DNA from 2 places in the Mahella australiensis 50-1 BON genome. Region 1 is predicted to be linked to the other one. Evidence: riboswitches for the same ligand, from Rfam matches in the RefSeq annotation. Region 1 holds a riboswitch; the other holds the start of a gene.

Region 1 (16,722 bases):
GTCCAATCCCTGCTGAATGACTCAGCATACAAAACAACCACATCTTGACCGTTCACCATTTCCTCTTTATATCCCGCGGACAATTCAAACGCCATATCAATGCTATTCAAATCATCGACTTCCATATTTGCGGAGGTAATTATCCTGTCAGAGCTATCCACAATACATGCCCAACCATCATTGGCTATATCTGGTGTCATAAGGTATTCTAACACTTTATTTTCATCGATCAATACCATAATAGCCCCTTTATAATTATAAGGCTCTCCCATAGGAATAGATTGTACATATGTCAATTCCGGTTTCGGATTATAGCCCTTTATAACCGAGTGAGCCGGCCAAATATCTTTATAATGATACGTACCTAGAATCTCATTCTTCCATTCCTTATAATCCATATTCTCATAGCTTAAAGATTCTTTGTAGAAACTTTGTGTTCTTACTGACATAGCATTGGATGAAATCAAAGCCTCCGTATTTTTTGAGAAAATATAAAAATCATCGATGAAACTGTTGATAATATTATAAGATGGTAGCTTCAAAAAGGCGCTGCGAAGCTTATAATAATCTTGGGTCTTCATAGGATTTTTTATATTCAGCATGTTAATAACTTCCTGATTCATCGCTAATTGATCTATCATATTATCGACTTCCACAAAACGCGCTTCGAGCACATCCCTGCTTTTCTTAAGAGCACTAAGACCATCTTGAATGGCATCCTCCTTTGCCATTTTTAAAGCCTCGTTATAAGCAAGGCCCCCTATCGAAATGGTCAAACCTAATATAATCAAATAAGATACCATAAATCGCATGAAACTATTTGTCTTACCCCTGACTTTGCGTTTCAACAACTGACAGTGTCTCCTCCCCCTGTTCAAATACTCATCTATATTATAACATCCTGATGAGAAAAGATAAATATCGTCGTAGCCCTTAGGCGTATAACGCCGTATCATTTTAATTTCATTTATGATAAAATGTATTATAATTGTTTACTGCTTAGCTTTCAACGTACATAGGCGAAGATAACGATCAGCTTTCTAGCTCATATCTTATCAAGCTCATAAGATGGTGCACAGTAAGTAGTAACATAGAGTATGCCAAAAGGTGGTATTATCATGAGAGAAATAGATGCAAAAATTATAACCGATACGGTGGAAAGCCTGTGTATAGACGCGGCCTGCGGTCTCGGCCAGGATGTCGAGCAACTTATACGGGATGCTGCTAAAAAAGAATCGTTGCCGCGAGCTCAATATATATTGAACCAGCTAATCGACAATATAAAACTAGCCCGCGAGCAGCAAATGCCTATATGTCAGGATACCGGCATGGCGGTGGTCTTTGTGGAAATGGGCCAGGACGTGCATATAACCGGCAGTTATATAATCGATGCTATAAACGAAGGGGTGAGGCGCGGTTATCGAAAAGGCTATTTGCGAAAGTCGGTGGTAAAAGATCCTCTTGAGCGCGTAAATACTGGCGACAATACGCCGGCCATAATACATGTTGAAATAGTACCCGGTTCATCCTTATCCATTACTGTCGCCCCCAAGGGATTCGGCAGTGAGAACATGAGCGCTCTTAAGATGCTGAAACCCGCTGACGGTATAGACGGTATAAAGGCATTCGTGCTGGATACGGTAAAAGCAGCCGGCGGCAATCCATGTCCACCGGTTATACTCGGCATAGGCATAGGCGGCACTATGGAAAAGGCTGCGTATATAGCTAAAAAAGCCTTATTGAGGGATGCCGGCCAACCCAATTCAAATGAATCTGTAGCTTCACTGGAGCAGGAATTGCTCCATACCATCAATGCCCTTGGCATAGGTCCGCAGGGGTTAGGCGGAGCGGTTACAGCCCTGGCTGTTCACATAGAAACATTCGCTACGCATATAGCAGGATTACCGGTAGCTATAAATATGCAATGCCATGCTTCCAGGCATAAAACCGCTGTTTTATAGGAGGATTGAAATATGGAAATTAAAAGCATAATAAGCCCATTGTCAAAAGCCGCTATAGATGAGCTTAATGCCGGCGACATGGTCAAAATGACCGGTATAATTTATACAGCCCGCGATGCAGCTCACAAGCGTATGATACAGCTACTAAATCAAAATCTACCTTTGCCCTTTGATATAGCCGGCCAAACCATATACTATGCCGGACCGTGTCCGCCTAAGCCTGGTCAGGTCATCGGTTCCGCAGGCCCCACAACCAGCAGCCGCGTCGATGTATATACACCGCCGTTACTGGCACACGGTCTAAATGCCATGATAGGCAAGGGTCCCAGAAGCCGCGCTGTAATAGACGCCATGGTAAAATATAAAGCCGTTTATCTGGCTGCCACAGGGGGTGCCGGAGCTTTAATAGCCGACTGCATAAAGAAAGCCGACATAGTGGCCTTTGAGGATCTTGGACCCGAGGCCATATATCGGCTTGTTGTAGAAGATTTGCCGCTCATAGTCGCCATAGATTGTCATGGCAACAGCCTATATTCTTGAGCTATATCATTGATTTTGCTTGTTCAAGCAATATACCCGCTTTATCGGTTTTTTCCCACGGCAGGTTCAAATCGGGGCGGCCGAAATGCCCATATGCCGCTACCTGCCTGTATATCGGGCGCCGTAGGTCAAGATTGTTTATAATAGCAGCCGGCCGTAGATCAAAATTGCGCTTGACTAGATCTACGAGGACGTCATCTGTTACTTTGCCTGTACCGAAAGTATCCACCAATATTGATACCGGATGAGCCACACCTATGGCGTAGGCCAATTGCACCTCGCATTTTTTAGCCAAACCAGCCGCTATTATATTCTTGGCTACATATCGCGCCGCATAGTTGGCCGAGCGATCCACTTTGGTAGGATCTTTACCTGAAAATGAGCCACCTCCATGCCTGCCGTATCCGCCGTAAGTATCTACTATTATCTTTCGTCCGGTCAAACCTGAATCTCCCTGCGGACCGCCTACTACAAATCGACCTGTGGGATTTATATAATATTTCGTGTTATCGTCAAGCAAATCGGCCGGTATAACCGCCTTTATGACATGTTCTATTATATCCCTTTCTATGGTATCATGATCGACTTCCGATCCGTGCTGTGTGGATATAACCACCGTATCCACCCTTACCGGTCTATCGTCCTGGTATTCAACTGTCACCTGTGACTTACCGTCAGGCCTTATATATGGCAGTATATCGTTTTTACGCACATATGCTAATCGACGGGTTAGCTCATGAGCTAGTGCTATAGGCATAGGCATAAGCTCAGGGGTTTCATCACAGGCAAAGCCGAACATCATGCCTTGGTCTCCTGCCCCTATAGTTTCATACTCTTCCGTTGAAAGACCTTTCTTTATCTCCAATGCCTGGTTTACACCCAACGCTATATCGGGCGACTGTTCATCGATGGATGTTATGACTGCACAGGTATCGCCGTCAAAACCATACTTTGCTCTGGTATACCCGATCTCTTTTATAGTGTTGCGCGCTATCTTAGGTATATCGACATAACAGTCAGTAGATATTTCACCCAACACCAAAACCAAGCCTGTAGTAACGGCCACCTCACATGCCACCCTACCCATAGGGTCCTTGGACATTATATCATCCAATATGGCGTCAGCTATTTGATCGCAGATCTTATCGGGGTGACCCTCAGTAACCGACTCTGAAGTAAAAAATCTTTTGTTCATGCTTTTATTAGTCCTTTCCTTTCTGCTCTACACCAAAGCCTTTTGAAACATTACATATGCAATAAAAAACCTCTTCTGAAATGAAGAGGTTTTATTCTATCACATACCCTCATCTTTCAGAAGGAAATACCTCCTGCAGGAATTAGCACCGGACCTAATGGCCGGTTGCTGGGTTTCATCGGGCCCGTCCCTCCACCTCTCTGGATAAAGGCTTTGCCGTATTTAATTTTCATAAATATAGTAACATAATTGGCTTTCAGCGTCAATAGGCTAATTCTCCTCGCCTACTACTTGTATCTCCAACTCCAATTCTACAGCGAACAGCTCTTTTATACGCTGCTTGACGATGTTTATAAGCTCCAGTACATCCTTTGCCGTAGCATTGCCGCGGTTTATTATAAAGCCGGCATGTTTCTCCGATACCTGGGCATCGCCCACGCACATACCTTTTAAGCCGGCTTGTTCTATCATCGGGCCCACATAGCAACCACAAGGTCTTTTGAATACGCTTCCTGCGCTCGGGTATTCCAGCGGCTGTTTTGCTCGACGCCTCAGATTCAAATCGTTTATATTATCCATGCATACTTGCGGTTCTCGCGGCTCAAGGCATAGTTTAGCCTCAAGCAGCGTATATCTCCCGTTCCGAAATATGCTGCTTCGATAACCGTATTTCAATTCTTCAGATCGAAACCATCTATCATTCCCATTTGCATCAATGGCGTGGACGGACTGCACCACATCTTTCATCTCACCGCCGTAAGCACCGGCATTCATGACCAATGCACCGCCCAATGTGCCTGGTATCCCCGCTGCGAACTCCATACCGCCTAATCCACGTTTGGCTAATACCCTGCACAACCTGGACAACAGTATCCCGCTTTGAACGGTCACCAATGTGTTCTCTATATCCACTTTAGCCCACTTATGAGCGATCTGCATGACCACACCTCGTATGCCGCCGTCCAGAACAAGCAAATCAGTGCCGTTGCCCATAACAAGCAACGGCACTCCATGCTCACCGCATATTCTCAATACGCCGTATATCTCATTTAATTTATCCGGAGTAACAAATATATCCGCCGGCCCGCCTATCTTAAAAGACGTATGAGCTTTCATAGGCTCATCTACTTTTATATTTACCGGATCAATTTCCGTACATAATAGGCGGTATATTTGTTCCTTGTCCAAAAGTCATAACCCCTCGCTAAATGAAATATTTATCGGTAGCCAGCATAGCTGCACCGATTATGCCGGCATCATTGCCCAATTCGGCCAACCTTATATCAGCAAAATCCAATTCTTTATAGAATATATGCTCCTTTACTTTTTCGGTCAAAGGTTTTAATAAAAAGTCGCCGGCCCCGGATACGCCTCCCCCTATTATTATCATTTCAGGATCGAAAGCGTTTATAATAGATATTATGCCCATGGTAAGATAATATACATACTCATCGAATACTTCAGCCGCCACGTTGTCACCTGCTCTGGCCGCGTCTTCTATGGTTTTAGCCGTTATTTTTTCCGGATCCCCACCAGCGAATTTCAATATCAGCGAATCGGGGTATTTAAGCACAGCTTCTTTACCTGCCGTTATAAGCGCCGTAGCTGAGGCATATTGTTCCCAGCAGCCCCGGTTACCGCATGTACATTGACGACCGTTTATCTCCACTATCAAATGGCCCAATTCGCTGCCCACATGATGGCTTCCGCTGTATATATGCCCGTTTATTATAATGCCGCCGCCTAAACCGGTGCCGAGCGTCAGCGTGATAGCATTCTTAACACCCTTGCCCGCGCCATAAACGCTCTCGGCTAATCCAGCTACTGTAGCATCGTTTTCCATATAAATAGGCAAATCAATATATTTTTGCAATTCACTGCGCAACGGCACATTATGCCATCCGAAATTATTGGCAAATATAACTATGCCATTGGTGTTATCTATGGCACCCGGTGAGCCGATGCCTATACCGCTTATGTCATCTATGGCGTAACCACCTTTTTGTATAACAGACAGTATCAATTTAGCCATATCGGCCGCTATAACTTCAAACGGCCTTTCGCGGCCCGTCGGCATGGTATCGCGAACCAATATTCGCCCTTCGTCGTTTACTACGCCGGCAGCCATTTTTGTCCCGCCTAAATCTACACCTACATAGAGCATATGCTATAGCCTCCTCCTCGTCAATCAACAGATTCTATTTTTTTGCCTTTTTGTTTTAAGAAATTCAGCAGCTTATATACGGACGTATTTATGACATTATCCTCTGTCATTCCTGCTTTAGTCACTATATCCATTGCATCCGTAAAATTGCCTATATCATAACATATATGCGCATCGCTCCCCAGCGCTACCTGCCAATCCAATGCTTTAACCCTTCTGGCTATGTTCAGGCAATTATCATAGCTGCCCTTGCGCGCTGTAAATGAATGATTATTGATTTCTAGCAACACATTATATTGCTTTGCTGCTTCTACTACTTTTTCTATATCGATAGCAAACACAGGATTGCCGGGATGCGCTATTATATCCACATAGGGGTTTTTCATAGCGTTTATAATAGCCCGCGTATTGTACTCCACATCGCCTGGCCGTATTGTCACATCATGAAGACTGGCTATCACTATATCCAATCTGGCAAGTAAATTGTCCGGCAAATCGAGGCGACCGTCGACATCCATAATATTGGCTTCTATACCCTTCAGTACTCTAACACCGCATATATTAGAGGGTACCACGCGTATATTACTAAAAAAATATGGTCTAGTAGTCCCTGGCATACTGGGGCCGTGTTCCGTAATAGCTATAAGCTCTAACCCTTTGTTCGCCGCTTCCTCCGCTATTTCCTTTATGGTGCTGTACGCATGCCCACATGCTACCGTATGGGCATGCGTATCCAAAACCAGTTTCAAATCCTACACCTTCTCTTCCTTCATCACATCTTGGCCAGCTTATTTTTCAGCAAATCTATCTTCTCGACGGTCGACGGATCGACGCCGTTCAATAAGGCCAGATATACGCTGGCGTAATCGCCTATATAGATAAGTGAAAATATTCTGGCTATATCGCCGTTACCTCTGGACCATATTTCGGTAACTCCGCCTTCCACTTGCTTTAATATCTCTTTTGTTATATCTATGCGTTTTTGTATACGCGGATGGTCATTTTTGTCCCTAAGCATTATGACTTGGAACCTCTTCAACAGATCTATAGGTACTTCTGTACCAACTAATTCATTGTGGTTCCACTCCGGGAATATATTGTAATGAGCAGGCGCTTTGGCATTCTCGCATATCTGCCCTTTCCAACGTTGAGCAACGACTTCGCTAGTACCTACAACACCATATATCACAGGCAAGTTATTATAAAATTTTCTGGCCAACTGTTTAGATAAATTATCAGCTTCAACTTTAGACGGATTTAATTCGTTTCTCATAATTTTGAGCAATTCTATAGCTTCGAGTATCTGGGGCTTTACATCATTTTCGTCCAATAAGCCTATTTTCGCCAAAGCCATAACAAGCGGAACAAATGAAACCCCTATAGCAGCCCTCGGTTGAAGTCCTGCCGGTATATTTATAACCGAATAGCCGTCGGCTTGAGCTTTCTTGAATAACTGGCCACCGGTAGTTATGGCTATAATCTGAGCACCTTTAGCTTTAGCTGTATCATAGGCTGATAACGTTTCTTCAGTATTGCCGGAATAACTAGACGCAAACACCAGTGTATCCTCGCCAACGTAACTGGGCAATACATAATCCCTATTTACAGCCATTGGTATATTCAACCTGCCGGCAGCGAATACGCGCACCAAATCTCCTCCTATGGCTGATCCGCCCAAGCCGGTTACTATTATATTTTTTATGTAGTTTTTATCGACATTTAACTGCATGCTTTCTGCTATGCTTAATGCTTGCTCCATTTGTTCCGGCAAACCGTATACCGCATCCAACATATTGCTCGGATCGGCTTGTTTTAATGCTTGTACATCATCGATGTTTATCATTTCCATCTGTCCTTCCTATTGTTTTTGTTCTATAATATTTTCCAAGCGCTGATTGAGCTCTTGAGCCGCATGATAGCCGCTGTTTTTAAGGCGAAAGTTCATAGCTGCCACCTCTACTATAATAGCCAGATTCCTGCCCGGTCTTACGGGTATGGTTATCTTCGGCAATGTAACGTCCAGGATATCCATACTCTCCTCTACCAGCCCCAGCCTATCATATACCTTATTATTATCCCATATTTCCAAAGCTATGACAAGGTCTATGGACTTTGTATTTATAATGGCACCGGCCCCGTACATTGCGCGAATATCTATAATGCCTATACCACGTACCTCCATAAAATATTTTATAAGATCGGGGGCCTCTCCTATCAACCGGTTATCGGTAACACGCCTTATCTCCACAGCATCATCAGCTACCAGCCTATGCCCGCGCTTAACCAGCTCCAACGCCGTTTCACTTTTGCCTATGCCGCTGTCCCCCATCAACAGTATACCTACGCCATATACATCCACCAGCACGCCATGGCGCGTTATCTGCGGCGCTAATACGCTCTCAAGATAATTCATGGTACGATTTATAAACTGCGTGGTGCTCTTATGTGTGCGAAACAACGGCCTTTTATATGTCTGAGCTATATCCATAAGCTCGGTCGGTATATCCATACCGCGCGACACTATAACACATGGTATAGGGTACTTGAAATAATCATTTAAGCGCTCATTTCGCGTTTTAACGTCTATGCTCATCAAATAGGTCATCTCTACCCTGCCTATCACTTGTATGCGTTCATAGGCAAAATAATCGAAAAAGCCCGCCAATTGAAGGCCAGGTCTATTAACATCCGATGTGGATATATTTATATATTTGCAATCGTCTTTGTATAAAACCTCCAACTGCAAATCTTCTACTAACGTTTCTATAGGGACAGAGAGCAAATTCATACACCTCTATTATATAATATCACGCATCTATTGTAACACTAAACGCATCGTTTGGAAATAGGTGTTGCAAATTATAGGATCGTATAGTCTTGATAAATATATCCACTAAATCAGGATCAAAATATGTACCGGCGTTGCGCATAAGGCATTGTACAGCACCGGCAACGCCTCTACAATCAGGTTCATCTGGCCATCGACCCATAAGCATCATATCGAAACCATTTGCAAGCGCTACTATTCTAGCTTCTAAAGGTATGTCCGTACCTTGCAGACCATCGGGGTAGCCCAAGCCATCCCAACGTTCATGATGGTGCCGTATAATCGGCACTATATGCGCTAATGATTCTACAGAACCGACTATATCAGCACCCCATATAACATGGTTCTTGAATATATCATCTTCAACCACTGATAAAGGCTGAGTTTTGACCAATATAGGAGTTGGCAGATCTATTTTACCTATATCGTGCAGATATGCACCGAACTTTACATCATCTATGAACCGCTGATGCATATTCAAAGCTCTGGCAAGCATATCAGCATAAGCAATAACCCTTTGAGTATGCTCATATGTAAAATGATCGCGAGAATTTAACATATTTATGAATACCTGCATGACGCTCATGCCTTCCATATGCACCATATGAATAGGATCGATATTATTATAAATAAGCTTTGCGAAATTTATATCATCAACGGCCGATTTTATCATTTCTTCCTTGGTTAAACCGTTCATAGGATAGCCCGCTATACCTGCATATACGCTTATCACGCCGCCAGGCATATTGTCTTTACCATAAAACGGATAATTCTCTATATTTCTTTTAATACGCGATACTATATCTTTTACATGCCTTAAACTGCAATCTGTAAAGATCAATCCGAACTTATCGTCCCCGTATCTAGACACCAACTGCGCACCCCTCGCCCCTTCGGATATAATAACTCCAACTTGAGTTAAAACGGCATTGCCCATGGTGTAACCGTAAAGTTCATTGTATCTCCTGAATTCAGCTATATCCAAAAGCGCCACCCACACATTTTCATAGCGCTTATTATCATTAGTCTCTTCTATATATCTAAGCAGACTTTCATGAAATATACGGTTGTTATATAAACCTGTCAATTCATCCGTTGTGGCCATTCTAGCCATATTATCAAAATCCTGTTTTTGGCTCATCGATATATATCCCATTATGAAGGCTAACACGAAGAAACTTACTATCAACAGCATGTCCTGCTCTAAATAAGCAAAACGCCTCAATTGTTCAAGCTTGGCTACATCGCAGAATATAACACTTGCTGACGATACGCCGGCCGACATAAAACCATATTTCATATCGAATCTGAAAGCATTGACCATGATTATAAATATATATGTCAATTTGAATATGCTTGTTTCAGGTTGGCTGGCACATAATATCCACGTTACAGCCACGATGTAAAACAGCGATTCCGCACAATCGGCCAGCCGCGGTTGTTCCCATAACCGCGGCTGATTATTTGTTGAAAGCCATTGCCACCACGAAATAGCCATAGTACCTAACACGAGCATTATTCGGACTTGTACGCATCGTATATCCAGTGCTATTATATTAGATAAAATGCTGGTAACGGCTATGCCTATAAAAACTGTACACATAACCTTCATAAGCGCTATTATTATACTTAATTTTGCCTTTTGTGCGTCCTTTGTGTTATTCACATTACGGCCCCCATATATAATCGCTATATACTATGAAAATACTCGTACACCTTTTTAGCTGCCGATATATTCATAGCCTTAATTGATGCCAACTCTTCTACACCGGCTCGTTTTATACTTTCCACAGAACCGAAATACTCCATCAATGCCTTTCTACGCTTATCGCCTATGCCTGGAATATTATCCAATACCGATTGGAGAGCGCTCTTCCCACGTAAGCTCCTATGATAGGAGATAGCAAATCGATGCGCTTCGTCCCTTATACGTTGGAGAAGCTGAAGTGCAGGGCTATCCTTGGGTAACACCAGCGGTTCGGATCTGTCTGGTATATATATCTCTTCATTTTCCTTAGCCAAACCTATAATCGGTATATAATCCAAACCTAAACGCGCCAACACCTGCCTCGCAGCATTTAATTGCCCACGTCCCCCATCTATAAGTATCAGATCCGGAAACGCAGAAAATTTGCCGTCCTTTATATCCAACCCTTTAGCTGCAAGCTGTCTCTTTTCGGACAATCCCTTGCTATACCTCCGATCCACAACCTCCGCCATACTGGCAAAATCATCGTTTTGAGGCATACTGATCCTGAATCGGCGATAGTCGCTGTTCTTCGGCCGTCCTCCTTCGGCAACCACCATGGAAGCCACAGTATCAGTGCCTTGAATATGAGATATATCAAAAGCCTCTATGCGCCACGGCATCTGATCTAATCCGAGTATCTCAGCCAATTGTTCCAGCGCTCCTTGCGTGCGCTGTTTATCAGCTTTTATCTTCAGGCTGAAGCGCTCTAAGGCTTCTCTGGCATTCTCTTCCGCCATTTCCACAAGTTCACGCTTCTCTCCTTTTATCGGCACTTTAAGCTGAATCCTTAAGCCTTTTTTATCAGACAACCATTTTTCTATAGTTTGCCCATCTTCGGGCCACACCGGCAACAATACTTCACTAGGTATAAAGTTTATTCCCGAATAAAATTGTTCCATAAATGACGCCAAGAGCGACGCCGTATCATCATGCCCTGTATCTTCCAATAAGAAGTGCTCTGCTCCTATCATCCTTCCCCCGCGAATAAAAAATACCTGAACCATGGAATCCTCATCCTGCTGGAAAACACCTATTACATCCTGATCTATGAGCTCTGTGGACACCACTTTCTGTTTCTCCTGTAAGCTCAATATGGCGTTTATCTTATCGCGCAATACGGCAGCTTTTTCAAAGTTAAGTGCATCTATAGCATTCCGCATTTGCTCTTTTAATTTATCTATAATATCTTCCTGGCGACCGTCCAAAAAATCGCATACCTGTCTTATGACATCGGCATACTGCTCGGCAGGTATGTCTTTCTGGCACGGCGCCATACACTGGCCTATATAATAATCAAGGCACGGCCTCTCCTTCTTTTTGCTATTTAGGTTGCGTTTGCACGTACGTACAGGAAACAGCCCTTTAAGAGTCTCTATAGTTTCTTTTACGGCAGCGCTATTCGGATAAGGGCCAAAATAGCGCGCTCCATCAGGTTCTGTCGATCGCGCCAACATTATACGCGGATACGGTTCGTTTACCGTGATCTTTATATACGGATAATGTTTGTCATCGCGCAGCGATACGTTATACTTGGGGTGATACTCTTTTATAAGGCTACACTCCAGCACCAGTGCTTCCACCTCAGAATCAGTCAATATATACTCGAAATCAGCGATATGCGCTATCATTGACCGTATCCTGGGGGAATGGTTTGTAGAAGAGCGGAAATACTGCCTAACGCGATTTTTAAGCGATACCGCTTTGCCTATATATATTATCCGCCCATCTTTATCTCTCATTATATAAACACCCGGTTTATCCGGAAGGTCTTTAAGCCGCTGTTCCAGATCGGGTATATTATCTATCATTTGTCGATGAGCTTCATCCCTTCATGTAAGGCTTTACGATTTATATCTACCATATGAGCCTTAGACGGGCCCAGCATTTCCTTAAAACAGCGCTCCACCACATCTACCGGTGCTATATCAGTACAAGCCAAAAATGCACCGAATATTACCATATTGGCCACACGCACGTTACCCAATCGATTGGCCACGTCGTTGGCCGGTATATAGTACGCCTTTATATCAGCTCTTTTTACTTCGCGGTCTATAAGCGAGCTGTTCACAAACACCGCTGCTCCGGTCGCCGCTATCTGCTCGAATTTATCCAGAGAAGGCCTGTTCATTATTATAAGGTCGGTAGGTGACGCAACCAGCGGAGAACCTATGAATTCATCAGAAACTACAACATGACAAAATGCTGTACCGCCACGCATCTCTGGCCCGTATGATGGATACCATGACACGTTAAAGCCGACTTCCATGGCAGCATGTGTCAATAATTGCCCTATCGACATGACACCCTGGCCACCAAAACCTGCCATTATAACTTCGTGCGTCATCGGCTAATCACTTCCTCGCCATCCACCTTAAGTTCTCCCAGCGGATAATACGGTATCATATTATCCTGCAGCCACTTAAGCGAATCTGCAGGCGTCATACCCCAGTTTATAGGACATGTGGATAACACCTCTACTATGGAGAATCCCTTACCTTCCATCTGAGTGGTAAAGGCCTTTTTTATACTGCGTTTAGCCTTGGCGATGTTCTTGACATCATGCACCGATACACGCGCTACGTAAGCTGCTCCTTGCAGCGTGGCTAAAAGTTCGCTCACACGTATAGGGTAACCGGCGCTGCCTGCGTCGCGGCCATACGGAGATGTGGTGGTGACCTGCCCAAGCAACGATGTCGGCGCCATTTGTCCACCCGTCATACCGAATATAGCGTTGTTTATAAATATGGTGGTTATTCTCTCCCCCCTAGCAGCGGCATGCACTATCTCAGTCATACCTATGGAAGCCAGATCGCCGTCGCCCTGATAGGTAAATACCACTCTATCCGGCCACACACGCTTTATGCCGGTGGCTACTGCCGGAGCCCTGCCATGTGCTGCCTCCTGCACATCTATATCAAAATAATCATGTGCCGATACTGCACAACCCACTGGCTCCACCCCTATGGTATTGGCTTGAATGTCCAATTCATCTATAACCTCGGCTACCAATCTGTGTACCAAGCCGTGGGTACATCCCGGACAATAATGAAACGGTTTATCAGTGAGCGAACGCGGCCTTTCAAATATGATCGACATCATCGCACCTCCAGTACATCGCATATATAATCCAATACTTCATTGGGAGATGGTATCATACCGCCCGTACGGCCATAAAAATATACCGGTTTTTTTCCGCTTATACCCAATTTCACGTCCTCCACCATCTGTCCTGCACTCATCTCTATCGAGAATACTGCCTTAACATTCGGTATATCGCCTATAGCAGCGACAGCATCATATGGAAAAGGCCACAAAGTTATAGGCCTCAGTATTCCAACGCTTATGCCCAATTCCTTGGCTTTTTTTGCTACCGTCCTGGCTATCCTGGCCATGGTACCGTAAGCCACCAACACGGCATCAGCGCCTTCGATATCTATTGATTGGTATTGCACTTCGTTTTGTTCAATACGTTTATACTTATCTATGAGTACCAGGTTCCGCTGCTCCAATTGCTCCGGTATCATAAACAGCGAATTTATCACATTCCTGGGGCGGCTACCATCGCACCCAGTAGTAGCCCAATCCTTTGCCGGAAGCTGTCTTTCTATTCGCTTTTTAGGCTCCAATACCACCGGCTCCATCATCTGGCCCAACATACCATCGGCCAATATCATGACTGGATTTCTATATTGATCGGCTATATCAAACCCCTCCACTATGAGGTCTATCATCTCCTGTATAGTAGACGGCGCCAGCACTACTAACCTGTAATCACCATGACCGCCGCCTTTTGTGGCCTGGAAATAATCTGCCTGGGATGGCTGTATACCACCCAGTCCGGGCCCACCGCGCATAACATTGACTATCAGACATGGCAATTCCGATGCAGCTATATAGGATATACCTTCCTGCATGAGGCTTATACCCGGGCTGGATGACGATGTCATCACCCTGGCCCCAGCTCCTGCTGCACCGTATACCATATTTATGGCAGCCAGTTCGCTTTCCGCCTGCAAAAAGCACCCTCCTACCTGGGGCATGCGTTTGGAAATATATTCGGCCACCTCGTTTTGAGGCGTTATAGGATAGCCAAAAAAATGGCGGCAACCAGCCATGATAGCCGCTTCCCCTATGGCCTCGTTTCCTTTAATAAGCACTTTTTGAGCCATAATACTCCCCTTTCTATGAAACCTTTTCTATCCTTATAGCTATATCAGGACATATCCGGGCACAAAAAGCACACCCCGTACACTTGGCCTCATCGGTGACGCCAGCCGGATTATATCCGCTGGCATTGATTCGATCTTTATTTATAGATACTATGCCTTCAGGGCATACAGATGTACATAGACCGCATCCCTTGCATATGTCTTCGAAAAATACTATATGGATCATTTCATTCTTCCTTTCGGTTACTGTTCCCAAGGAACGTGTAAAAATATTTTTATAGGCATGGCCTTGTCTTTATATTCATCCGGCAGCTGCTTTAAGACATCGGGCAAACCACATATTTTAACGACCGGTACACCAGCTTGTCGCGATAGATCTTCTACTAAAGCCTGCCCATACATTATATCATATATTGTGGTTTCTGAAGATAAATTCGTATTATTAATAAGGCCGGTTACTTTTAACCCTGATGTTTGCTCAATAGAATGCAACAAATTGCCGACAGCCGATATATCGGCTGAAAGCGGTCTTCTAGCGTTTATTACATACAACATATCGTATGTACCATCGCTTATATGGTCGCGCAGGTTACCCAATATCTTTGCTCCGACCTCATCTCCTCCTATATCCAGTACTACATTAAAATTCGTATTATCAAAGGCGCTGTAGACAGAGGCTGGAATAGATGGTACGTCCAACGCCGTACCGGCAAAATTCGGCGCTATAACCTTTATTTCGTTTTGTTCCAGATAATCCTTTACCTCCACCGTCCTAAAAAATGGATTTACTATATCCAGATCGACTATCATGGTTTTTAATCCCCGCCTTTGCAGGCCCAAAGCATAGTTTATAGATATCTCGGTCTTGCCGCTGCCAAAATGCCCTACGAATATGTTTATACGCTTGTCTGATAACATCATTTTAACAACACCGACACCGGCTGTGGTTCCACTTTTATAAGCTCGATACCTTTCGGCAATACTATAGTAGGTGTTACATCATAGCGCCCGCGGCTCATACCTTTAGCATTAACCACTACTTTTATATCGCTTGGCTTTAGGTTTTTTATAAGACTATACGGTCCTTTTACTGATAACGTTATACTACGCGGTTTATCGCCTACTTCAAGGTCTTCTGCCAAATTTTCTATTACTAAATCTGTCACAGCTACCTTCCCCTGTACATCTTGTTCTTTTACAGTTATATCAACCATGACGGGTTCCCCTTCTATGACCTCAATGCCGTCGAGCGATATCAATTGTGCCTTAACAGTACTGGTGGCTTGAACCTTGGATAGATCAATGGGTTCGGTTTCGATTACCGTCACCTTCGAAATATCATCGTCGGAACCAGCTACAGTCACATTACTAGGTTGAGCTGCAATGCTAACTATTTCCAAGCCATCAGGCAATTTTCCCGACGTATTTACTTTTACAGGTACGGCCTTAACAGCCCTTATCTTTTGATAAACCCTTACAAAATCAGCGCTCAAATTGAGGTCGTCTGTTATCTGTTTTTCCCGTTCATCATAAAGTATAATTGGCAATGAACGCGTTATATCGTATTTAGCCTCAGTTACATCCATCCGCACCACTGCCGAACGCACCTTGGAAACCAGGCTGCGCGGTCCGGTAACTATAATCTCATCCGGCACCAGCTCGGCTTCAAGCACCCTATGATTCACTGCTGGTTGACCCTCTAACTTCAATTCTACAGGCAATTGATTGTTCACTATATCTTCCACCTCTACTTCAATATAGGGTGGGGAAATATCGATTATATTTATATTGCTCGGAACATTTATGACTTTAACCGGTATTCGCTGCTTGCCGCTACTATTTATCGAACCTATATCGGCTACAGCCCTTATATCATATGGTTTAAAAGCGGCCACATCGCTACGGCGTCCTTCTATTTTTACGCTTACTTCTTGTATATCTGTATTCATGCGTATGAGATTTTTGTTTTTTAAAACCGACTCATTTTGTATCTCAACCGGTATATTACGTATGGTTCGCGCTATATTGGGATTTTGATCGCTGGCAACGTAAGTCCAAAGTATTATAGCAAATACTATAGATATTATTTTTTGCGGTAAATTACTTTTCATCGTCG
Region 2 (16,722 bases), 500 kb from region 1:
AGTAAAATTTACGTTAACGATTGCGACATTATCAGCGCTCAAATTCATCTCCTTCGCTTTTTCACTATTCAAAATGTGCTTCAACCTATCTTTTAATTCGTCGCCAGATAATTCATATATTTGATTTATCTTAAGGCTTTTAAGGTATTTAAATAGATCAGGATCCGTGAAACCTTCTCTTCTTTCTTCCGTCATAGTGGCTAACCAGGCATCCATATTATTTGTTTTTTCAGCTTCAAAATGCTGTTCAACGACTTCTACAGGGGTCATTGTACTTGTCGGATTGGTAATAGGATTTTCGTTTTCAGTCTGACAAGCTCCCAAAAAGCCTAAAGCAACAAATAACGAAACCAAAATATGTACGCTTTTGATTTTCAATTAAATCCCCTTTTTTTAAATTTGACATTGTTCTGCTTTCCTTGGTTCCAGTTGTTTCGATAACAAATTATGATAATTCATTTTATCATAATTTGAATTATTATTCAAACGAAATATTTCTCCATTCCTCTTTTATTCATTTATACGGTTTATTATCCCGTTAAAGCCGGTTTTATTTAATGCTGAAACATATATGATTTTATCGTCGCTGACGTTAAAAGCTTGTGTAACTTTGTTCGAAAGGCCGTCGGTTCGGTCCATCATATCAATTTTATTAACCAGCATTAAATAATTATCATTGCGGCCGAAAGTATCGGAGAGCACTGTATCTATGTCGTCGATAGGTAATGTTTGTGAGGATAGCGCGCTAGCGTCGACGACGTGTAGTAATATAGACGCGTTTTTTATAAAGATGATAGTTTGCGCCATGGCCGAGCGCAAATCTATAGCTTCGGGCATATCGTTTGTCAAGCCAGTGGTATCTACCAGTTCTATGTATTGACGACCGACATTTATTCTTGCCCATTGAATGCCCATAGTGCTAAAAGGCTGCCGGTTGCATAGATAATGCTTGGCCACCTCTATGTCATAAACCTTTGCCATGCTATTGCCGTCAGCGTTAATAAAATGCAGTTTTATAGTCTTATTGCCCAGAAATTTGGCTAAATTAAGCAATAAAAGCGTTTTACCCACATTAGGTTTGCCTATCAAAACGCAGGTTTTCATGACCACATATCAACTTCCTCTATATCTTCCTTGCGGATAATTATCAGATCATTCTTGCTTATGCGGCTCTGTTTGTGCAACCTGACTGCCTGCTTTCTTATGGCGTTTTCAACTAGGTTCCTTACCAACCTCGCATTGCCTAACCTTTGGTCGTCATTTGATCTTTTTTTAGCAAGCAACAAATACAGCTTATTTCGGCCGTCGAGCGACAGACTGTATTGGCGTTTAGCGAACATGAGCTCGGCTATCTGAACCAGCTCATCTAAAGTATAATCCTTGAATTCCATTTGTATGGGGAATCGCGACCGCAGGCCCGGGTTCATGCGAATAAAATAATCCATCTCATCTTTATAACCGGCTAAAATGACTATGAGATCATCTTTATTGTCTTCCATTTCCTTAACCAGGGTATCGATGGCTTCTTTACCAAAATCCCTCTCCCCTCCCCTGGCCAAAGAATAAGCCTCATCTATGAATAATACACCCCCCGATGCTTTTTTAACTTGTTCCCTTACCTTCTGGGCGGTATGACCTATATATTCCCCAACTAAATCAGCTCTTTCAACTTCGATGATATGCCCTACCCTCAATATGCCCATTCCATGCAGCATTTTACCCAATAGCCGCGCTACGATGGTCTTGCCTGTACCCGGATTGCCTTTGAATATCATATGTAAAGTCATGGCATCATGTGCCATACCCTCCATTTTACGTCGTTGCTGTATATTTATATAAGCCTGGAGCTCTTCCACTAATTTTTTTATATTCTCTAGTCCTATAAGTGAAAAAAGCTCCTTTTTGGCTTCTGCTATTTCCAAACTATTTATATCGTATGTATACTGCTCACGTCCATAAATATACCTAATGGCGTCGGATGGCGTTATCTCTCTACGTTCCACCTTTTGTATTATCAGGAGTTCATTATCACTCAAACGCCTTGTCACCATGATGCCACCTCCTTAAAAGCCTTATTATCAATATATGAATAGGAACAATTAAAGGTGACACAGCAAAAAAAATGACCGATATAAGGTAGTGGCATGCCTCTCTTATATCGATCAATATCATCGGTCTTATTTATTGTCCGATGCATCAATGTATTTAGTAGGGTTCTCGTCGAACTCCATTTTGCAATGTTTGGAGCAAAAATAATAAGTAACACCATTGTATATAGAAGTGGCGGCTGCTTTCTTTTCATCCACCATCATGCCGCACACTGGATCTTTGGCCATCTTTTTCACCTCCCAGCATTCGATACATCGCCTTATTATACTATACCCGTGTAAGGTACCTATAGCTACTATAACACCACTTCCTTACTATGTCAAGTTATATTGTATTTACTTATATTCCCATCTCTTTTAATGCAAGCATGAGTCCTAATTTTACATGATCGTAAGTAAGACCGCCTTGTAAATGGCCTATATACGGCGGCCGCATGGGGCCGTCGGCGCTGAGTTCTATAGATGCCCCCTGCACAAAAGTGCCGGCTGCCATTATAACCTGATGTTCATATCCAGGCATATCCCATGGTTCGGGTACAACGAAACTATCCACTGGCCCTGCTTTCTGTATGCCTCTGCAAAAGGCCTTGAGCTTGTCAGCCTCTTCAAAACGGATGGACTGTATGATATCGGTGCGTCGATCATTGCTGGAAGGAAAAACGCCGTATTCCAATAATTCAAATATGCGGCCGGCCAGTATGGCACCCTTTAATGCCTCGCCCACGACATGCGGCGCCATAAAAAGCCCCTGATAGAAATTTCGGTATCCGCCGGCGTATGAACCCACCTCTTTGCCTATGCCCGGAGCCGTAAGGCTATATGCTATACGCCCTATCATATCGCTTTTGCCGACGATATACCCTCCTGTTGGCGCTATACCGCCGCCGGGATTTTTTATGAGAGAGCCGGCAGCTATATCAGCACCCACCTGCGTTGGTTCCAAAAGTTCAGTAAATTCTCCATAGCAGTTATCTACTACTATAGCAGCATTACACCCCAAATCACGCATAAATTGTATAACACTTCCTATAGTGCTTACATCTATAGATTTTCGCCATTGATAGCCGCGTGAGCGCTGTATAGCTATAACTTTAGGTGTATGATCGATTATAGCTCTTTTTATCCCTTCAGTGTCAAATGAGCCGTCGTCTAATAATTCTACCTCTTCATATAATATGCCCCACTCTTTAAGCGAACCGGGGCCCATGCCGTTTATACCTATGACCTCCTGCAGTGTGTCATAAGGACGACCGGTTATAGAAAGCATCGTATCCCCCGGCCTAAGCAATCCATATAGGCACAGCGATATAGCATGTGTACCCGACGCTATCTGCGGACGCACAATTGCATCCTCCGTTTCAAAGATACGAGCATATATTCGCTCCAGCGTATCCCTGCCTTGATCATCATAACCATAGCCGCTGGTAGCCGCGAAAAATCTCTCCCCTACCCTTTCACGCTGCATGGCATCTATAACCTTATACTGGTTATAAGCTCGGATCTCGCCTATATTTTTAAATAAACATGCTATATCATCCTCAGCCTGTTGACATAGCGCGAATATGCGTTCGCTTAACTTATATGTGCTTTTCAATAAATCTTTGGTATTGCCTAACATTAAAAATTGTTCTGTCCTTTCCGCCATTTACATAAAAGAAAATAGCTTTTTCTTTTTACTGTTTCTCAGGCTCAATAAGAACCTTTGTATTATCGGCTTGAGTTTTTCGTATTCTATGAGGAATGAATCATGCCCGTATATTGACGTTAACTCCACATAAGTGGCATCTATCCCCAAGCCGCGCATTTTTTTTATCAGTTCCAATTGCTGATGTTTCGGAAACAATATATCCGAGCTTATACCCATGATTTTAACCTTACATATTATACGCGACAGCGCTTCTTCCATACTTTTATATCCCATGCTCAGATCAAATAAGTCCATAGCCCGCGACAAATAAATATATGAATTAGCATCAAAACGCCTTACCAGTTTTTCCCCTTGATAATCGAGATATGTTTCCACATCGAACTTAATAGTAGGGTCTTTTAAGTGCTTTATACCGAAACGTTCCCTTCCCCTTCCTATCATTCGACCAAACTTTCGTCTCATCGACTCATCGCTCTGATAAGTCATCATGCCCAGCATGCGTGCAATGCCTAAACCCAAAGCCGGTTGTTCACCTATTTCGTAATAATCGCCGTTATTCCACTTAGGATCCAACATAATGGTCCTACGCATTATATAATTAAACCCTATGGCTTGCGGATAAAGTTTGCCCGGAGTGGCTATAGGGAAAATACCGTCAATAAAATCAGGATATAATACAGCCCACTCCAGCGCCTGCATACCACCCATTGAACCGCCTATTACGGCCATAACATGCTCTATGCCCATATACTCCAAAAGCTTTTTCTGTACCCTTACCATATCACGAATAGTAATTACGGGAAAGCGCATGCCATATGGCCTACCGGTAGCGGGACTGATAGATGAAGGTCCTGTAGTGCCTTGGCACCCTCCCAAAACGTTGGCGCATATTATAAAGTATTTTTCAGGATCCAGCGGGAGGCCTGTGCCCAGCATCTGCTCCCACCACCCCTTTCTCGAATCATGTTCCGAATGGCGGGCTATATGCGAATCTCCTGTCAATGCATGCTCAACCAATATTATATTGCTTTTATCGGCATTTAAAGCGCCGTATGTTTCATATACCACGGTAATAGGGCCAAGCTTTTGGCCGCTTTCCAGCACAAACAAATCCGGCGGGTATGCAAATGTGTATTCCTGTCTATACAAACTGCTGCTATCCTCCCTAAACCTTATAATAACAATTATTATAGCATATATGGCAACGATTAGCCACAGCCCGTCCAAACTATATGCTTTGAGAAGCCTTTATAGCTTGATCCAGATCTTCTATAATATCTTTCACATCTTCGATGCCTATAGATACACGCACCATATCCTCGGTAACACCGGCAGCAAGCTGTTCCTCACGTGAAAGCTGTTGATGAGTGGTGCTGGCCGGGTGTATAACCAGCGACTTAGCATCGCCTACATTGGCCAATAATGAGAACAGTTTGAGGCTATCTATAAATCTTTTGCCTGCTTTTATGCCACCGTTTAGCCCGAATGTAAAAATGGCGCCGGCTCCTTTAGGCGTATATTTCTGAGCCAGTGCGTGATACTTACTGGACGACAGCGAAGGATAGTTTACCCATGATACGGCCGGATTCCCCTCTAGATAACTTGCCACGGCTAGAGCATTGGAAACATGCCTTTCCATACGCAATGGCAACGTCTCCAGGCCTTGCAGCATTAAAAAGGAATTAAACGGGCTTATGCACGACCCCATATCCCTGAGGAGCTGAACGCGGGCTTTTGTTATATAAGCTGCTGCACCTATATCTTTTACATAGCTTATACCATGATAGCTTTCATCCGGTTCTACTAAATTTGGGAATCGCCCGTTGTCCCAATTGAAATTTCCCGAATCTACTATTATGCCGCCTATGGACGTACCGTGCCCGCCTATATATTTAGTTGCCGAATGCACGACTATATCGGCGCCAAATTCGATCGGCCTACACAAATACGGTGAAGCAAAAGTATTATCTACTATAAGAGGTACTCCCACTTCGTGGGCTATCTTGGCCACAGCCTCTATATCCAGCACATTTATATTAGGATTCCCCAGTGTCTCCGCAAAGAACGCTTTGGTATGCTCGTTGACAGCCTTTCTGAAGTTTTCAGGATCATCAGAATCCACAAACCGAACCTTTATCCCATATCTGGGAAGCGTAGAAGCGAATAGATTATATGTACCGCCATACAGCGTACTGGCAGACACTACCTCATCGCCGTTACTAGCTATATTCATTATAGCCATGGTAATGGCCGCTGAACCCGATGCTAATGCTAAAGCTCCGATACCCCCCTCCAGCGCGGCCATGCGTTTTTCGAATACATCTGTGGTGGGATTCATCATGCGCGTATAAATATTTCCCGACTCCTCCAATGAGAACAACCTGGCTGCATGATCCGAATCCTTAAAAACATACGACGTAGTCTGATATATCGGCACAGCCATCGCTCCCGTAACCGGATCCGGTTGTTGTCCGGCATGCAGCGCCAACGTATTAAAGCCCCATTTTTTATCTGACATAAAATACTCCCCTTCCTATATGCTTCGCGACTCTAAACATCCAGATAATAAAAACCTCCCCTGCGCAAACAGAAGAGGTTTTTATATTTTCCTCTCTTATCTGCCAGGCACATCGCACCTGCAGGAATTGGCACCATACAACTCATTCCGATGTTGGTTGCCGGGCTTCATCGGGCCAGTCCCTCCACCTCTCTGGATAAGAGCCACATATTTAATTTAGCCAATTATAACATTCTCTATCGGTTATGTCAACATTGAAATAATCGTTTGTTATTATTCTATGATATTGTCATAGTAAAATTATTCTGCGATAATGTCATTATGAGGAGAGAGGAACAGTATTGTATGACAGAGAGCGAAATGCAAAAACTTGTTGTTATTAATAAAGTCATCGATGGGACGTTAACCGCAAGTGAAGCTGCGCAGGTTTTAGACCTCAGTGTTCGTCAAATATTTAGACTTAAGAAGGGGGTTAAAGAACAAGGTGCGTCTTTCGTTATTCATAAGAACAGAGGCCGTAAACCTGCTAATGCTTTAAGCGATGAGCTAGTAAACCATATCCTCACTTTGAGGAAGGAAAAGTATTTTGATACGAATTTCTCTCATTTTAGAGATTTGCTTGAGGATGATAAGGGTATTATTCTTAGTAATTCCTCGGTTTATAGAATCCTTGATAATGCCGGTATTCAAAGCCCTAGAAAGCATAGACGCCCTCGTAAGATTCATGCTAGAAGGGAACGTATGCCTCAGGCTGGCATGTTGGTGCAAATCGATTGCACCTCTTTTGAATGGATTCCTTCTGTAGGTAATATGGCTCTCCACGGTGCCATAGACGATGCCACCGGTCAGGTCCTCGCGCTCTATTTTACTGAAAACGAGTGCATGAATGGCTATTTTGAGCTCATGCGTACCATCATTGGCCAATATGGTATCCCTATATCTCTATATGCCGATAAGCATACTATATTTGCTTCTCCTAATAAGGGTAAAATCTCTATCGAGGAGCAGCTTGAGGGTAAAGTGGTAAATGAAACCCAGTTCCAAATGGCTATGAGTACATTGGGTATATCTATCATTAATGCCAGGTCCCCTCAGGCTAAGGGCCGCGTAGAGAGGCTATGGAATACTTTGCAGGATAGGCTCAGGGCAGAATTGAGGATTTATGGCATTGATTCTATGGAAAAGGCCAATGAGTTTTTGCCTAAGTTCCTGGAGAGATATAATAAAAGGTTCGCCATAGAGCCTCAAGATCCCGAGCCTGCTTTTAGAGAATTACCGCCGGATATCGACTTAGATAATATACTTTGTGTTAAGTTATCTAGAAAAGTTGATAATGGCGGCGTATTTTCTCTACACAGCCAATATTATCAAGTTGTATGTGATGATGGCAAAACCGTTGCACCTATCGTTCCTAGAGCTAAGATAACGGTTCTTACCAGCCCTAGGATAGGTATACGGGTGCAGTATGGCAATAATATATATGCTGTGAAAAAGCTCGATGAACCGCCTAAGAAAGCTCAGAAAGCTAATAAGGCAAGTTCATCGAGCACAGCTAAGCCTTATAAGCCTTCTCCCACTCATCCTTGGAAACAAGGTTGGCAGAAGGCGCCATCATATTGGTATGAGGAATCAGACAGAGAGATTTTAGAGGCTCTGTATAATTCCTCACGCGCCTGGCACTAGCCAGTATTAAGGCTTACAGCCTAATTATATAATAGCTGCGAAATGAACGTGCGTCAAGGGCAAGCGGAGCTTGTTTATTTTACCCTTGACGCACGGGAATGGAGCAGCTAGAATTTAGCAAAGCAGTAAGCCTTAAGATAGTATTATCTTTTTTGCTCATCTGGTGGTAATATATGTTCTCATATCATATTAATGTAAGTTGCTAAAGTTATATAACCAGCTTACTGTAATATAATCTATATTTAATGTTCCAATTATAGTAAATCCATACATCGCTATGAAATTTTCGTTGAATAAATATCAGCCATTTACTATGACATTTTCGCTGACTATTGACACATTGAAATAATCGTTAATATTATAGCATTTACATATTATTAGTGATATAATTTTAACAAGAAATTATATATAGCAACTCGTTAAAATTTCGACAATATGTGCCTGTGAAGGAAGGGGTACTCATGGGATTAGAAATAGTAAGGACGGAACCTAACAAATGCCGGCAATGTTATTCGTGTGTTAGAAACTGTCCGGTCAAAGCTGTCAGGATCAAAGACGGACAGGCCGAAATAATTCAAACAAGATGCATACAGTGCGGCAATTGTATAAAACATTGCAGCCAAAACGCCAAAAAGGTCATAAGCGGCATAGAAAACACTTCTGGTTTTCTGAATAGCAGATATTATACCGTGGCATGCCTTGCGCCATCTTTTATAGCATCGTTTTATCCGGCCACACCATTACAGGTAGTAGCAGCCACCAAAAAGCTGGGTTTTGCTGAAGTATGGGAGGTAGCAGCCGGTGCCGAAATAGTAGCAAGGCATACCCAAGCATTTCTATCGCAGCATAAGCAAGGTACCTATATAAACACTGCCTGTCCAGCTTTGGTAAACCTTATAGAAAGGCATTATCCTGCGCTCATACCATATCTTAGCCCGATTGTATCGCCTATGATAGCCACTGGCATGATGATACGCTATGCATTAAGGCATAAAAATAACGTGAGGATCGTATTCATAGGTCCGTGTATAGCTAAAAAGGACGAGATTCACCGCCTTGAATTCGACGGCACAATAGATGATGTTTTAACCTTTGATGAGCTCAAACAAATGTTCAATGATCGTAATATAAACATTTCTACATGCCATGAAGAGGCATGGGATAGCCCTGCCGTATCTAAAGGGCGTCTTTTACCGCTGCCCAGCGGTTTTAGCAAAAATATAAAACCGGCACACGGTCAAATGGCTATAGATAGTAAAGAGAATATATTAGGATTAGTAAAAAACTTCAATTCTTTCGGAGCATACTTTATAGACGCTCTTTTGTGTCACGGATGCATAGAAGGTCCCAAAATCGACAGCCCTTTGCCCGTTTATCAACGTGGGATATTGATAGATCAATACAGTCGCTACGATATGCCGACAGACAATGACATGACTTTGGAAGAAATATACAAAAAAATATCTGATAGATTATATAGAAACTATGAAAATAAAGCAGCTTTGCTACCTTATCCAAGCGAGCGAGAAATACAGCAGATATTGGCCAGCACTGGCAAATGCTCATTATCAGATGAATTAAACTGCGGAGCCTGCGGCTACGATTCCTGCCGCGACAAAGCTATAGCGGTTTATCAGGGTATTGCTGAGATAGAGATGTGCCTTCCATACCTGATAAACCGAAAGAACGCCTTACTAAGCCAATTATCGGATAAATTAAATGAGATATCCTCATTAAACAACGAGCTAAACGGCTTGGTTGAATGCTCATATGATGGCATGATGATGACTGACGGGCAAGGAAATATACTGCGCACAAATTCTGCCTGGAAACGCATAGTGGGTATATTGGATGAACAACTGCCCGATAATGTCGCGGAGCTTGAGAATAAAAGGATCATATACCCATCAGCCACATTATTGGCTATAAAAGAGAAACGCCGTATAACCGTTCTGCAACAATGCCAAAGCGGCCGTCAGTTGATAGCAACGGCAAATCCCATATCGGATGAAAACGGCCAGATAACACGTGTGGTAGTAAATATAAGGGCTATAGACGAACTGAATAAGCTGCAAAACAAATGGGTGAATTATAACGATAACTCTTCAAGTGCCGATACCGTTAAAAATACTGTCCCTGCGCTTATAGGTAACAGCCCTTCTTTTATAAAAGCCTTAAATATAGCATACGAAGTGGCTGATGTCGATTCCACTGTATTGCTTTTAGGTGAAACCGGTGTAGGAAAGGATATAATAGCCCATTTCATACACAATACCGGCTCACGAAAGAATGGCCCTTTTGTAAAGATAAACTGCGGTGCCATACCCGAGACGCTCATAGAGTCCGAATTATTCGGCTACGAAACCGGTGCGTTTACAGGAGCCAAGCGCGACGGTAAACAAGGGCTCTTTGAAGCGGCCGACCATGGCATATTGTTTCTGGACGAGATAGCCGAGCTGCCTATGGCCATGCAGGTAAAACTATTGCAAGCCATCCAAGAGAAAAAAATAACGCGTATAGGCGGCATCAAACCATTAGATGTAGATGTTCGGATAATAGCGGCCACCAACAAGGACCTAGCGACCATGGTAAAACAAGGTACGTTCAGGGCCGACCTCTATTATAGAATAAACGTGGTACCCATAACCATACCCCCGCTGCGTGAACGTATAGAAGATATAGTGCCATTGGCCCAATATTTTGTCAAGCAGTTCAGCGACAAATACAATATCGATAAACAACTTTCCATAGACGCATATGCAGCCCTCAATGAATATGATTGGCCGGGCAACGTGCGCGAGCTGGAGAATATCATAGAACGGCTGATGGTGACCACTAAGGGCGATATAATAACCTCAGAAGACATATGGACTTGCATCGGAGAACAACCATCCGCACGATCCACTGTAAAAGTAAACGACATAATGCCTATCAAAGAAGCTGTCGAAGAAGTTGAGCGCCAATTACTGCAGATGGCTCATAAACGCTATAAAAGCACCTATAAAATGGCCGAGTGCCTGGATATTGACCAATCCACCATAGTGCGCAAGCTCAAAAAATACCAAAACTAATGCAAATATGCATTAAAGCGATGTATTTCTACATCGCTTTAATTTGCTACTTTTTTAACAATAATACAGTCTATCTGTCCTATACAATGCGCATATGCATTAAAGATAAATATGGTTTCATAACCTTTTTTAACAATCATTGCCCTATTATGCCCAAAGATTCGTTAAATTTATATCTATCATTCTACCCATCTAGTTGGCATATTCTTTGCTCCTAATATAAGTAGAATGATTTTTATTGAGGGAGATGGCTTTATGGTAGAAGAAATAGTGAATCGCCATGGTATCGCTGAGGATAAGCTTATGCCGATATTGCTGGATATCCAAAACAGCAACGATAAGCATTATTTGAGCGAAGATGACCTAAAACAAGTATCGAAATTGCTCGGTATACCGGAAAGTCGCGTATACAGCGTGGCCACATTTTACAGCTTTTTTTCTTTACAACCCAGGGGAAAATATATAGTACAGATATGCGATAATGCTCCATGTATAGTCAATGGTGCTTATAATGTGATCGATGATTTTCGCCACATATTGGGTATAGATATGGGGCAAACCACCTCGGACGGCCTGTTTACGCTTGAATACAGCAGTTGTCTAGGATGTTGTTCACATGCTCCTGCAGCCAGGATAGCCGGGGAATTATACGGCGATCTCGATAGCGAAAAAATAAAATCCATACTGAGCGATCTTAGGAGGCGATAGTATATGTCCGATCTTACAGTAAAACGTTTGACACAGCGTTGCGGCAACATCGATCCAAGCGATATATCCGAATATATAAGCACCGGCGGTTACAAAGCGCTGGTTAAGGCGCTTTTGACTATGAAGCCGCAGGATATCATAGATGAAGTCAAGGCATCCGGTTTGCTTGGCCGCGGTGGAGCTGCTTTCCCAACCGGCCTCAAGATGCAGATGGTCCACGATACTCCCGGCGATGTGAAATACGTGGTGTGCAACGCGGACGAAGGAGAACCAGGCACATTCAAGGATCGTTACCTAATGGAAGGTGATCCATATCAATTGGTAGAAGGCATTATCCTTGCCGGCTATGCCGTTGGCGCACAAAAAGGCTATATTTATATAAGGGGTGAGTACGACCAGGCTATAGAATTAATGAAAAATGCTGTTGAACAGACCAGAAAGATCGGTTATTTGGGCGATAATATATTGAAACAGCGTTTCAACTTCGATATCGAAGTGCGTTCTGGCGCCGGCGCTTATATATGCGGCGAAGAATTCGCCCTGATCGAATCTTTAGAAGGTAAAAGCGGGCGGCCGCGCTACAAACCGCCATACCCCCCTATCTCAGGCCTATGGGATAGGCCTACTTTAATAAACAATGTAGAAACCTTAGTCAATATACCCTATATTGTGTCAAACGGCAGCAAGGCCTTTCGTTCGGCGGGTACCGACAGCAGCGCTGGTACGAAGCTCATATGCTTGTCAGGAAATATCGTCAACAGGGGCGTATTCGAGGTACCGTTCGGCATAACGCTCAAAGATATCATACACGATATAGGCCAAGGTGTACCCGACGAACGCGAACTTAAAATGATTCAGATAGGCGGCGCTTCGGGAAGTTGTATACCCTCCGACATGCTGGACGTCAAGCTCGACTTTGCAGATATGAGAAAGAACGGTTTGTCGATGGGCTCCGGCGCCATCATAGCCTTTGACGACAGCCGGTGCGTTATAGACATAGTAAAAAGCCTTCTTAAATTCTTTGCCCACGAATCCTGTGGTAAGTGTACGCCCTGTCGCGAGGGTAATCCTCAACTCTATAACCTTATAGACGATTTCAGCAAAGGTTCAGCTACCCCTTCGCATTATGACGTGCTTCAGTCGCTGACACAAACAATGCAGCAAGCGGCATTATGCGGCCTTGGCCAGGCATCGCCTATGCCAATTGTATCCACGCTGCAGTATTTCAAAGACGAATACGATATGCACATAAACGGCCGCTGTCCTGCCGGCATATGCTCATCGATAAACGGAGGTGGAGTAAAGTGAACATGGTTAATTTAACTATAGACGGACGAAAAGTAACCGTTCCGGAGAATACATCCATATTGGATGCAGCTAAAAAAGTGGGCATAGATATACCCACGCTTTGTTACTTTCCCGATCAAAATATTAAAGGCAACTGCCGCGTATGCGTGGTGGAAGTAGAGGGTTCGCGTACCTTAGCCGCTTCATGCTCTACACCTGTAAGCGAAGGCATGGCAGTTAAAACGTGGAGTAAAAATGTGATGAACGCCAGGCGGACCATAGTTCAACTCATGCTGGCTGACCACGACGAAGACTGCAATAACTGTATAAAAAACGGCGTATGCGAGCTGCAGTCCCTCGCTCAGAGATTAAATATCCAGTATAACCCATTCAAAAATATACTTGAACTCAAACCGATAGACACCTCTACACCATCTTTAATACGCAATCCAAATAAATGCGTCAAATGTGGCAGATGCGTCGATATGTGCCAGGAAACACAACAGGTAGGGATACTATTTGACGCTTATCGCGGCGTCGATAGCGAGATAGTGTCCGGATTGGGTAAATATTTAAGCGACGCCGGATGTATATTGTGCGGTCAGTGCTCCACCGCTTGCCCGGTAGCGGCCATATATGAAAACGATGAAACCGATAAGGTGTGGCAAGCCATATTTGACCCCAGCAAACGCGTTATCGTTCAAACGGCACCGGCTATAAGGGTGTCGATAGCTGAAGAATTCGATATGCCTCCCGGCACTGTGGCGCTGGGCCAATTGGCTGCGGCATTGAGGCGATTGGGTTTCGACGATGTATTCGACACCGATTTTGCTGCCGATCTAACTATAATGGAGGAAGGGCATGAATTGCTTGAGCGCCTTCAACACGGCGGTACGCTGCCCATGATAACCTCATGCAGTCCGGGCTGGATAAACTTTATAGAACAATATTATCCAGATCTATTGTCGCACCTGTCCACATGTAAATCGCCTCAACAAATGTTTGGAGCGGTAGCCAAGACATATTACGCTCAAAAAATAGGTTTGAAACCCGAAGATATATTTGTGGTATCTATTATGCCTTGCACGGCTAAAAAATATGAATCCGGCAGACCTGAGATGAGCGATAGCGGTGTCAGAGATGTCGATGTTGCGCTGACCACGAGAGAGCTGGCTCGCATGATAAGGCAGGCCGGCATAGACTTCGCGGCGTTGCCCGAAGAACCGTTCGACGAGCCGCTGGGCATATCGACCGGTGCCGGCGCCATATTCGGCGCCACAGGCGGGGTTATGGAAGCAGCTTTGCGCACGGTATACGAGGTTGTCACAGGCAATGCGTTGCCCGTTTTGGACTTCACTGATGGACGCGGCTTAAAGGGAATAAAAGAGGCCAGTATGGATTTGGATGGTGCTAATGTTAACGTAGCTGTAGCCCACGGTATAGCTAATGCCAAAAAGCTGCTGGAACTTATCAGAAACGGGGCCGCTGATTATCAATTTATAGAGATTATGTGCTGCCCAGGTGGCTGTATAGGTGGCGGCGGCCAGCCTTACCGAACAACAAATGCTATACGCCAGCAACGTATCGAGGCTATATACGAAGTCGACAAAGCCATGCCGCTGCGCAAATCGCATGAAAACCCTGCCGTACAGGCATTGTACAAAGAATTTTTAGAGAAACCGCTGAGTGAAAAGTCGCATCATTTGTTGCATACAACATACTCGAACAGGCAACATTAAAATCATAGCATTGCCGTTATATCTTTGGTTAACAGAAAAAGGAGGCGTACCTCAGGATGAAAAAAAATATATCATGCCTGGTGCTCAGGAGATTGGCCATATATTACCGTTACCTGTCGCAGCTACCCGCTGATACGATTCATTCGATATCATCTACTGAGATATCGAAACAACTAGGCATCAAGGCGTCGCAATTGAGGCAGGACCTCCACTGGTTCGGGGAATTTGGCCATCAGGGATATGGCTATGATGTTGCGTATCTTAAAGAACAGATACGCAGCATACTACACCTGGATATCCGGCATCCGTTTATAATCATAGGTGCCGGTAACCTTGGTCAGGCGCTGGCCAATTACGCTGAATTCGAGCGCGACGGCTTTATATTGAAAGCATTGTTCGATGTGAATCCAAAACTTATAGGCCTGCGTATACGCGATGTGGAGATTATGGATATGGATGATCTTGAAATATTCTTGTCACAGCATCCCGTAAGCATAGCCGCCATATGCACTCCGGCCAACAAAGCGCAGAGTGCCATAAACCGCGTCGTAAATGCAGGCGTAAAAGGTATATGGAATTTCGCCTGTGCCAATATCAGCGTACCAGAAGGCATAGTGGTAGAAAACGTATACCTCAACGAAAGCCTCTACACACTGGCCGCACGTTTAGAGGAAGAATGCGACGAAAGGGCTTTGAACGAGTATTAAACTCGTCGATATATAAAATTATTTTCAAGGAGGCGTAATCATGCGTTTAGAGAATAAAGTAGCGGTAGTGACTGGAGCCGGTTCCGGCATGGGCAGAGCCATTGCCATAGCCTTTGCAAAAGAAGGAGCAAAAGTAGTATTAGGCGAATTGATCGAGGAAGGCGGTAGAGAAACCGAGCGAACGATAAAAGAAGCCGGCGGGCAGGCTGTATTTGTAAAAACCGATGTGTCCAAAGTCGCGGATATAGACAAACTCGTTTCCACCGCCGTAAAGGAATTCGGCAAATTGGATATTATGGTGAATAACGCCGGCATATTCGATAACTTTACGTCATGCCTTGATGCCAGCGAAGAACTGTATGACCGCGTGATGAATGTAAACCTTAAAGGCGTATTCCTTGGCTGCAAGCGCGCATTGCAGGAAATGGTCAAACAGCACAGCGGCAAGATCATAAACACGGCGTCCATAGCAGGGTTGAACGGTATGGCTGGAGGTACTGTCTATACGGCCTCCAAACATGGTGTCGTGGGCATTACAAGGCAAGTGGCCTGCGAGGTAGCATCTTTGGGTATAAACGTCAATGCCATATGCCCGGGTGCTATAGTGACCGGCATGACCAGGGATCTGTTGGGTAGCCCCGAGCAGCAAGAAGCCATAGTAGCCCCTATACCCATGAAACGCGTCGGACAGCCCGAAGAGATAGCAGATGCCGCCGTATTTCTGGCATCGGACGAGTCGAGCTATATAACCGGTACTACACTAGTAGTAGATGGCGGATGGCGGGCCAAATAGCCAGGTGAAAATCAAAAGCGGGCATTGAAACAGTGCCCGCTCATCTTTACAATTCTTCCAACCTTCTATACAATTGCTCTAAGCTCTTGTAAATGTCATTGTATAATTCATAATACCGTCGATAAAATTCGTTATTCTCTTGATCAGGGCTATATTCGCCCACAATCGGATTTAATCGCAACGCGGCTTGAGCTGCATCTTCGAATATACCGACGCCTTTGCCTGCAAGAGCCATGGCGCCCAGCGAGGCTGCTTCCCTTATCCTAGGTACCTTTATAGGCAGACCATATACGTCGGCCTTTATTCGATTCCACAATTCGGCTTTGGACCCGCCGCCCATTATGACCAACTCGTTAGGCGACAACGCCATATCGTTCAGCACATCCAGGCACGCCTTCAATTCAAAAGCCACGCCCTCCATAATGCTTCGACCTATATCGCCTTTGGCATGGCTGAGCGT

Evidence for each region. A riboswitch is a leader RNA that binds a small molecule or an ion and turns the genes downstream of it on or off. The one in region 1 is predicted to bind S-adenosylmethionine.
Region 2: it holds a riboswitch for S-adenosylmethionine, as region 1 does, so the genes downstream of both, MAHAU_RS06910 (homocysteine synthase) here and metK (methionine adenosyltransferase) in region 1, are expected to answer to the same signal.

What each region holds. Positions count from the first base shown of each region.
Region 1 covers NC_015520.1:1,955,550-1,972,271, forward strand. Annotated here, with positions in the region: gene MAHAU_RS09105 (helix-turn-helix domain-containing protein) at 1-851, opposite strand, end outside; gene MAHAU_RS09110 (fumarate hydratase) at 1,119-1,961, shown strand; gene MAHAU_RS09115 (Fe-S-containing hydro-lyase) at 1,974-2,501, shown strand; gene metK (methionine adenosyltransferase) at 2,503-3,696, opposite strand; SAM riboswitch class I at 3,803-3,907, opposite strand; gene murB (UDP-N-acetylmuramate dehydrogenase) at 3,967-4,884, opposite strand; gene MAHAU_RS09130 (ROK family protein) at 4,901-5,860, opposite strand; gene MAHAU_RS09135 (phosphatase) at 5,881-6,609, opposite strand; gene MAHAU_RS09140 (bifunctional phosphoglucose/phosphomannose isomerase) at 6,633-7,703, opposite strand; gene hprK (HPr(Ser) kinase/phosphatase) at 7,719-8,648, opposite strand; gene MAHAU_RS09150 (bifunctional diguanylate cyclase/phosphohydrolase) at 8,668-10,353, opposite strand; gene uvrC (excinuclease ABC subunit UvrC) at 10,377-12,245, opposite strand; gene MAHAU_RS09160 (2-oxoacid:ferredoxin oxidoreductase subunit gamma family protein) at 12,242-12,781, opposite strand; gene MAHAU_RS09165 (thiamine pyrophosphate-dependent enzyme) at 12,778-13,533, opposite strand; gene MAHAU_RS09170 (3-methyl-2-oxobutanoate dehydrogenase subunit VorB) at 13,533-14,606, opposite strand; gene MAHAU_RS09175 (4Fe-4S dicluster domain-containing protein) at 14,620-14,832, opposite strand; gene MAHAU_RS09180 (P-loop NTPase family protein) at 14,850-15,527, opposite strand; gene MAHAU_RS09185 (CdaR family protein) at 15,524-16,722, opposite strand, start outside; gene cdaA (diadenylate cyclase CdaA) at 16,707-16,722, opposite strand, start outside.
Region 2 covers NC_015520.1:1,453,947-1,470,668, reverse strand. Annotated here, with positions in the region: gene MAHAU_RS06935 (DUF4829 domain-containing protein) at 1-378, opposite strand, end outside; gene MAHAU_RS06930 (GTPase domain-containing protein) at 511-1,104, opposite strand; gene MAHAU_RS06925 (AAA family ATPase) at 1,101-2,051, opposite strand; gene MAHAU_RS15355 (YHS domain-containing protein) at 2,178-2,336, opposite strand; gene MAHAU_RS06920 (methionine gamma-lyase family protein) at 2,449-3,726, opposite strand; gene metX (homoserine O-acetyltransferase MetX) at 3,754-4,905, opposite strand; gene MAHAU_RS06910 (homocysteine synthase) at 4,985-6,274, opposite strand; SAM riboswitch class I at 6,368-6,477, opposite strand; gene MAHAU_RS06905 (ISNCY family transposase) at 6,620-7,957, shown strand; gene MAHAU_RS15000 (sigma 54-interacting transcriptional regulator) at 8,419-11,028, shown strand; gene MAHAU_RS06895 (NADH-quinone oxidoreductase subunit NuoE family protein) at 11,284-11,736, shown strand; gene MAHAU_RS06890 (complex I 51 kDa subunit family protein) at 11,740-13,044, shown strand; gene MAHAU_RS06885 (NADH-dependent [FeFe] hydrogenase, group A6) at 13,041-14,762, shown strand; gene MAHAU_RS06880 (redox-sensing transcriptional repressor Rex) at 14,819-15,469, shown strand; gene MAHAU_RS06875 (SDR family NAD(P)-dependent oxidoreductase) at 15,510-16,262, shown strand; gene MAHAU_RS06870 (xylulokinase) at 16,309-16,722, opposite strand, start outside.